DNA from 3 places in the Streptomyces sp. BYX5S genome. Region 1 is predicted to be linked to each of the others. Evidence: predicted binding sites of a transcription regulator. Region 1 holds the regulator's gene; each other region holds the start of a gene.
What was found. The regulator HrcA, encoded in region 1, represses chaperone genes, less so after heat shock. The targets are predictions, from matches to a motif close to TTNGCACTCNGNNNNNCNGAGTGCNAA.

Region 1 (2,262 bases):
CACCGCGTCGGCGCGCAGTTCCTCCGCGCCGCGTGCGAAGAGGACGTCGATGCCCACCGCCCCGTACACCTCGACACCCGCGAACGCCGCCGTGCCCAGCACATGGTCGAAGTGGGGGTGGGTCAGAGCGATGTGCGTCACTCTCCCGTGTGCTCCGAGGAGTGCGCGGGTGTCGGCGCGCAGCCGGGCGCCTTCACGCAGTGAGGATCCCGTGTCGATCAAGAGGGCCGCGTCCTCACCGACCACGAGGCCGCTGGTGCAGTCGAGGCCGGGCAGCCGCACCCGCCCCACGTTCGGCGCGAGCCCCTCCCATCCCGCCGAGGCCCAGTCGATGTCAGGCGCGTGCTCCATACCTCGACGCTAGCGCCCTTGCCGGGCCCGTACCCACCGGCCGTACACTGAGCCGGGGACGACTGGCACTCGCGTACAGGGAGTGCCAAAGCAGGAAGATCGCAACGATTGCGACGATCGCGACGGCAGTATCTGGAGGTGTGCGCCGATGCTCAGTGAACGCAGGCTCGAAGTGCTGCGCGCCATCGTCCAGGACTATGTCGGCACCGAGGAGCCGGTCGGCTCCAAGGCGCTCACCGAGCGGCACAAGCTCGGTGTCTCGCCGGCGACCGTGCGCAACGACATGGCGGCCCTGGAGGACGAGGGGTTCATCGCGCAGCCGCACACCAGCGCCGGGCGCATCCCCACGGACAAGGGCTACCGCCTGTTCGTCGACAAGCTGACCAGCGTGAAGCCGATGACCGCTCCGGAGCGGCGCGCCGTCCAGAACTTCCTGGAGGGCGCCGTCGACCTGGACGACGTCGTCGGCCGGACCGTGCGGCTGCTCGCGCAGCTCACCCGGCAGGTCGCGATCGTCCAGTACCCGTCCCTGACCCGCTCCACGGTGCGCCACGTCGAACTGCTCTCGCTCGCGCCCGCCCGCCTGATGCTCGTGCTGATCACGGACACCGGCCGGGTGGAGCAGCGGATGGTCGACTGCCCGGCGCCGTTCGGCGAGACGTCCCTGGCGGATCTGCGGGCCCGGCTGAACAGCCGCGTCGCGGGCCGCCGGTTCGCCGACGTACCGCAGCTGGTGCAGGACCTGCCGGAGGCCTTCGAGACGGAGGACCGCGGTACGGTCGCGACGGTGCTCTCCACGTTGCTGGAGACGCTCGTCGAGGAGTCCGAGGAACGGCTGATGATCGGCGGCACCGCCAATCTCACCCGCTTCGGACATGACTTTCCCCTCACCATCCGGCCCGTTCTCGAAGCCCTTGAGGAGCAGGTCGTGCTCCTCAAGCTGCTTGGTGAGCAGGGGGATTCGGGCATGGCCGTACGGATCGGTCACGAGAACGCCCATGAGGGACTCAACTCCACGTCCGTCGTGTCGGTCGGCTACGGTTCGGGCGGCGAGGCAGTAGCCAAGCTCGGCGTCGTCGGACCGACACGCATGGATTACCCGGGAACGATGGGAGCAGTACGCGCAGTGGCACGTTACGTCGGACAGATCCTGGCGGAGTCGTAAGTGGCCACGGACTACTACGCCGTACTCGGCGTGCGCCGCGACGCTTCCCAGGACGAGATCAAGAAGGCCTTCCGAAGGCTTGCGCGTGAGCTTCACCCGGATGTGAATCCGGACCCGAAGACTCAGGAGCGCTTCAAGGAGATCAACGCCGCCTACGAGGTGCTCTCCGACCCGCAGAAGAAGCAGGTCTACGACCTCGGGGGCGACCCCCTGTCGCAGGCCGGCGGCGGCGGAGCCGGTGGCTTCGGCGCCGGCGGGTTCGGCAACTTCTCCGACATCATGGACGCCTTCTTCGGCACGGCGTCGCAGCGCGGGCCCCGGTCCCGTACGCGGCGCGGCCAGGACGCCATGATCCGGCTGGAGGTCGAGCTCGACGAGGCGGCCTTCGGCACCACGAAGGACATCCAGGTCGACACGGCTGTCGTCTGTACGACGTGCAGCGGTGAGGGCGCCGCGCCCGGGACCTCCGCGCAGACCTGTGACATGTGTCGCGGCCGCGGTGAGGTCTCGCAGGTGACGCGGTCCTTCCTCGGCCAGGTCATGACCTCGCGGCCGTGCCCGCAGTGCCAGGGCTTCGGCACCGTGGTCCCCACCCCGTGTCCGGAGTGCGCCGGTGACGGCCGCATCCGCTCCCGTCGCACGCTGACGGTGAAGATCCCGGCCGGTGTGGACAACGGCACGCGGATCCAGCTCGCGGGCGAGGGCGAGGTCGGGCCCGGTGGCGGTCCCGCCGGTGACCTGTACGT
Region 2 (2,262 bases), 6.6 Mb from region 1:
AGACCGGCGTTCTCCAGCTTGAGGCCGACCTCCTCGGAGATGACGGTGCCACCGGTGAGGATGGCGATGTCGCCGAGCATGGCCTTGCGGCGGTCACCGAAGCCCGGGGCCTTGACGGCGACGGACTTGAAGGTGCCACGGATCTTGTTGACGACCAGGGTCGACAGGGCCTCGCCCTCGACGTCCTCGGCGATGATCAGCAGCGGCTTGCCGGACTGCATGACCTTCTCGAGCAGCGGAAGGAGGTCCTTCACGTTGCCGATCTTCGAGTTGACGATCAGGATGTACGGGTCCTCCAGCGAGGCCTCCATACGCTCCATGTCGGTGGCGAAGTACGCCGAGATGTAGCCCTTGTCGAAGCGCATACCCTCGGTGAGCTCAAGCTCCAGACCGAAGGTCTGGGACTCCTCGACGGTGATGACGCCTTCCTTGCCGACCTTGTCCATGGCCTCGGCGATGAGCTCGCCGATCTGGGTGTCGGCGGCGGAGATGGAGGCCGTCGAAGCGATCTGCTCCTTGGTCTCGACCTCCTTGGCCTGCTCAAGAAGGGCGGCGGAGACGGCCTCGGTGGCCTTCTCGATACCGCGCTTGAGGGCCATCGGGTTGGCGCCGGCGGCTACGTTGCGAAGGCCTTCGCGAACGAGCGCCTGGGCCAGGACGGTCGCGGTCGTCGTGCCGTCACCGGCGACGTCGTCCGTCTTCTTCGCGACCTCCTTGACCAGCTCGGCGCCGATCTTCTCGTACGGGTCCTCGAGCTCGATCTCCTTGGCGATGGACACACCATCGTTGGTGATCGTGGGGGCGCCCCACTTCTTCTCGAGGACGACGTTGCGACCCTTGGGGCCCAGGGTCACCTTGACGGCGTCGGCGAGCTGGTTCATGCCGCGCTCGAGGCCGCGCCGTGCCTCCTCGTCGAACGCGATGATCTTGGCCATGTGAAGTGGTCCTCCCGGACGGGGTGGCTAACGCAAACGGACCGTGCTGGTGCCCGCGACGGACGGCCTGCGGACCTTGTGGCTCCTTGCACCACCCGGTCCCCGGACCTCACCGACCCGATCCAAGTTCTGTCACTCTCACTGGGAGAGTGCTAAGCCCAATGATTAGCACTCGACCCCTTCGAGTGCAAGGCCGTACCACGAAGGTGCAGGCAACACCCGTTCAGCACGAAGGGCCCGCCCCCGGCTACCCGGGAGACGAGCCCTCCATGACGTGCGACGTACAAGCTTGCAGTCTGACGCGCGCGTTCAGCCGGCGGCGACGCGGACCATGTCGGCCTGCGGCCCCTTCTGGCCCTGCGAGATCTCGAACTCGACCCGCTGCCCCTCTTCCAGGGTGCGGTAGCCGTCCATCTGAATCGCGCTGTAGTGGACGAAAACATCCGCACCACCGTCGACCGCGATGAAGCCGTACCCCTTCTCCGCGTTGAACCACTTGACGGTGCCCTGAGCCATGCCTAACTCCCCTATTACTGGCCCTTGCGCAGGACCGCACTTCGCGGACCCGGGTCAGACCTCACGCCCCATGGGATATGGGGGTGTGCGCCGGAACGCGTCGACCGCGGCTGAATGTATCTGCACAACTGCCGTCTGCAACAGGTCAATCGGACGAGAATTCTGGGCACGCCAGATCGGGGAAACCGGGCCAACTCACCGGATCCCAGTGCAACTCGGGCCGCGTAAATGCCATAAAAGGCCCGAAAGGGCCGGGTACTTTGGCTGCTTCTTGTCGGGGCGGGGGCGAGAACTCATATGCGCCCGTCATGCACCGCGCGGGGAAACGCAGCAGCTTCCCCAACTGTACCGCGCTCAACCATGCTGAATTGCCCCCTCCGTTTCTCTCGCGGAGGGGGCAATTCAGGTAACTCTGTGTGGAACGGCGAAGATCAGCAGCCGCCGGCGACGGCGGGAATGATCGAAACACCCGCGCCGTCCGGCGTCGCCGTGTCGAGACCCTGCTCGAAACGGACGTCGTCGTCGTTCACGTACACGTTCACGAAACGGCGCAGCTTGCCCTGATCGTCCAGCACGCGGGCGGCGATCCCGGTGTGGTTCTTCTCCAGGTCCGCGATGACGTCGCCCAGGGTGGCCCCCTCGGCGGGCACCTCGGCCTGACCACCGGTGTAGGTGCGGAGAATGGTGGGGATACGGACGGAAACGCTCATGAATTCACCTCGAAGATCAAGCCCCTCCGGCGGGGCGTTTCAGCCCCTCCGGCGTTTGAGGAGCGGGGGTCCGGGGGCGGCGCCCCCGTGGCGTAAGCAAC
Region 3 (2,262 bases), 6.2 Mb from region 1:
CATGTCCTGGAGCATCGCCTTGCGGCGGTCACCGAAGCCGGGGGCCTTGACCGCGACGGCGTTGAACGTGCCGCGGATCTTGTTCACGACCAGGGTCGACAGGGCCTCGCCCTCGACGTCCTCGGCGATGATCAGGAGCGGCTTGGAGCCACCGGCCTGGATGACCTTCTCCAGGAGCGGGAGCATGTCCTGGATCGAGCCGATCTTGCCCTGGTGGATCAGGATGTACGGGTCGTCGAGGACGGCCTCCATACGCTCCTGGTCGGTGACGAAGTACGGGGACAGGTAGCCCTTGTCGAAGGCCATGCCCTCGGTGAAGTCGAGCTCCAGGCCGAAGGTGTTGGACTCCTCAACGGTGATGACACCGTCCTTGCCGACCTTGTCCATCGCCTCGGCGATGAGCTCGCCGACCTGGTTGTCCTGGGCGGACAGACCGGCGACGGCGGCGATGTCGGACTTCTCGTCGATCGGGCGGGCGGTCGCGAGGAGGTCCTCGGACACGGCCTTGACCGCGGCGTCGATGCCCTTCTTCAGGGCGGCCGGGGAAGCACCGGCGGCGACGTTGCGCAGGCCTTCCTTGACCAGGGCCTGGGCCAGCACGGTGGCGGTGGTCGTACCGTCACCCGCGATGTCGTTGGTCTTGGTCGCCACCTCCTTCACGAGCTGCGCGCCGAGGTTCTCGTACGGGTCCTCGACCTCGACCTCACGGGCGATGGTGACGCCGTCGTTGGTGATGGTCGGGGCGCCGAACTTCTTGTCGATGACGACGTTGCGGCCCTTGGGGCCGATCGTCACCTTGACCGTGTCGGCAAGCTTGTTGACGCCGCGCTCGAGGGCGCGACGGGCGTCCTCGTCGAACTTCAGGATCTTCGCCATGGAGCTGAATCAGTCCTCTCGAAACGAACCGCGCCCCTCGCACCCGGCATTCTCAGCGGGGGCCAGGGGCGCGGTTCAAAGCATTCTGCTTCGGTGAAGCCGGGAAAGCTTGGGTGAATTACTTCTCGACGATCGCGAGCACGTCGCGAGCCGAGAGGACGAGGTACTCGTCGCCGTTGTACTTCACCTCGGTGCCGCCGTACTTGCTGTAGAGCACGACATCGCCGACCTTGACGTCGAGCGGAAGGCGCTCGCCGTTCTCGAAGCGGCCGGGACCCACGGCGAGGACGGCGCCCTCCTGGGGCTTCTCCTTCGCGGTGTCCGGAATGACCAGGCCAGAGGCCGTGGTCTGCTCGGCGTCGAGCGGCTGGACCACAATGCGGTCCTCGAGCGGCTTGATGGCAACCTTGGAGCTGGAGGTCGTCACGATCCGGTCTCCCCCTTCGGAGATCTCACGGGGTTAACAGTCTGGGGTGGCGACCAGGTGGATCCGTCGTCGCGGGTGCCGGACCTGCCCGTCGCTGTCTGGCACTCTCCACTGGTGAGTGCCAGGGCCGAGACTATGACCGCGATTAGCACTCGGTCAAGCGGACTGCTAATCGACTGCGTCGCGAATCGGTGGAAGGGCACCTCACAGGTACTCCTCCAGGGCCGCCACCCGGTATCCCTCGGCCTCGACGCGGCGCAGGAGACGCGGCGCCGTCTCCGCCCGGACCCCGAGGATGTCGCCGGGGCGCAGCGCCCCCTCCGGCTCGCGCCACAGGACGATCGCGTCGACCCCGCAGGCGCCCGCCGCCCGCAGGGTGTTCCCGTCGTACGCGCCCGACGGCGGGTGGAACAGCCGGGGCGCAGTGCCGAAGCGGCCCTCGACGCGGTCGCGCTGGCCGCAGATCTCGGCGTGCTGCTCGACGTAGCCCAGGCCCGGGAGGAAGGGCTGGGTGAGGGTGCGGTTCTGCACCTGGGCGCCGGCGGCCCGCAGTTCGCGCAGGCGGCCCTCGCCCGCGCCCGCGAGGAACACAGAGACGGGCAGCCGCCGCTCGCGGACCAGGTCGACGAGGCGGGGATCGCGCCCGGCCCCGTCCCCGTACGCGAGGAAGACCACCTTGTCGCGGGTGGGGACGCGGGAGACGACCGGCGGGACCGTCGGCCGGGTCACCGCGCCGACCGCCGGCCGGGCGTCCGGGGCGAGGGAGGCGGGCTGCCCGGCGCAGCCGGAGAGCAGCGCGGCGGCCAGGGCGCAGCCGACGAGCCGCGCCCCGGCCCTGCGGTGTGTCACAGGTAGTCCTCCAGGCGCGCCACCGCGTACCCCTTGGCGTGGAGGTACTTCATGAGTCTGCGGATCATGTCGGGCATCGTGCCCTTCCAGTCCTCGCGGCCGCGGAAGTG

Region 2: the regulator HrcA is predicted to act here: its motif matches at 1,065-1,091, upstream of groL (chaperonin GroEL).
Region 3: the regulator HrcA is predicted to act here: its motif matches at 1,449-1,475, upstream of groES (co-chaperone GroES).

Annotation. Positions count from the first base shown of each region.
Region 1 is NZ_CM138829.1:1,272,528-1,274,789, forward strand. It holds gene ACYBSK_RS05680 (MBL fold metallo-hydrolase) at 1-351, opposite strand, end outside; gene hrcA (heat-inducible transcriptional repressor HrcA) at 500-1,516, shown strand; gene dnaJ (molecular chaperone DnaJ) at 1,517-2,262, shown strand, end outside.
Region 2 is NZ_CM138829.1:7,826,406-7,828,667, forward strand. It holds gene groL (chaperonin GroEL) at 1-935, opposite strand, end outside; gene ACYBSK_RS35325 (cold-shock protein) at 1,245-1,451, opposite strand; gene ACYBSK_RS35330 (ubiquitin-like small modifier protein 1) at 1,883-2,161, opposite strand; gene thrC (threonine synthase) at 2,262-2,262, opposite strand, start outside.
Region 3 is NZ_CM138829.1:7,492,395-7,494,656, forward strand. It holds gene groL (chaperonin GroEL) at 1-876, opposite strand, end outside; gene groES (co-chaperone GroES) at 995-1,303, opposite strand; gene ACYBSK_RS33680 (polysaccharide deacetylase family protein) at 1,508-2,152, opposite strand; gene ACYBSK_RS33685 (polysaccharide deacetylase family protein) at 2,149-2,262, opposite strand, start outside.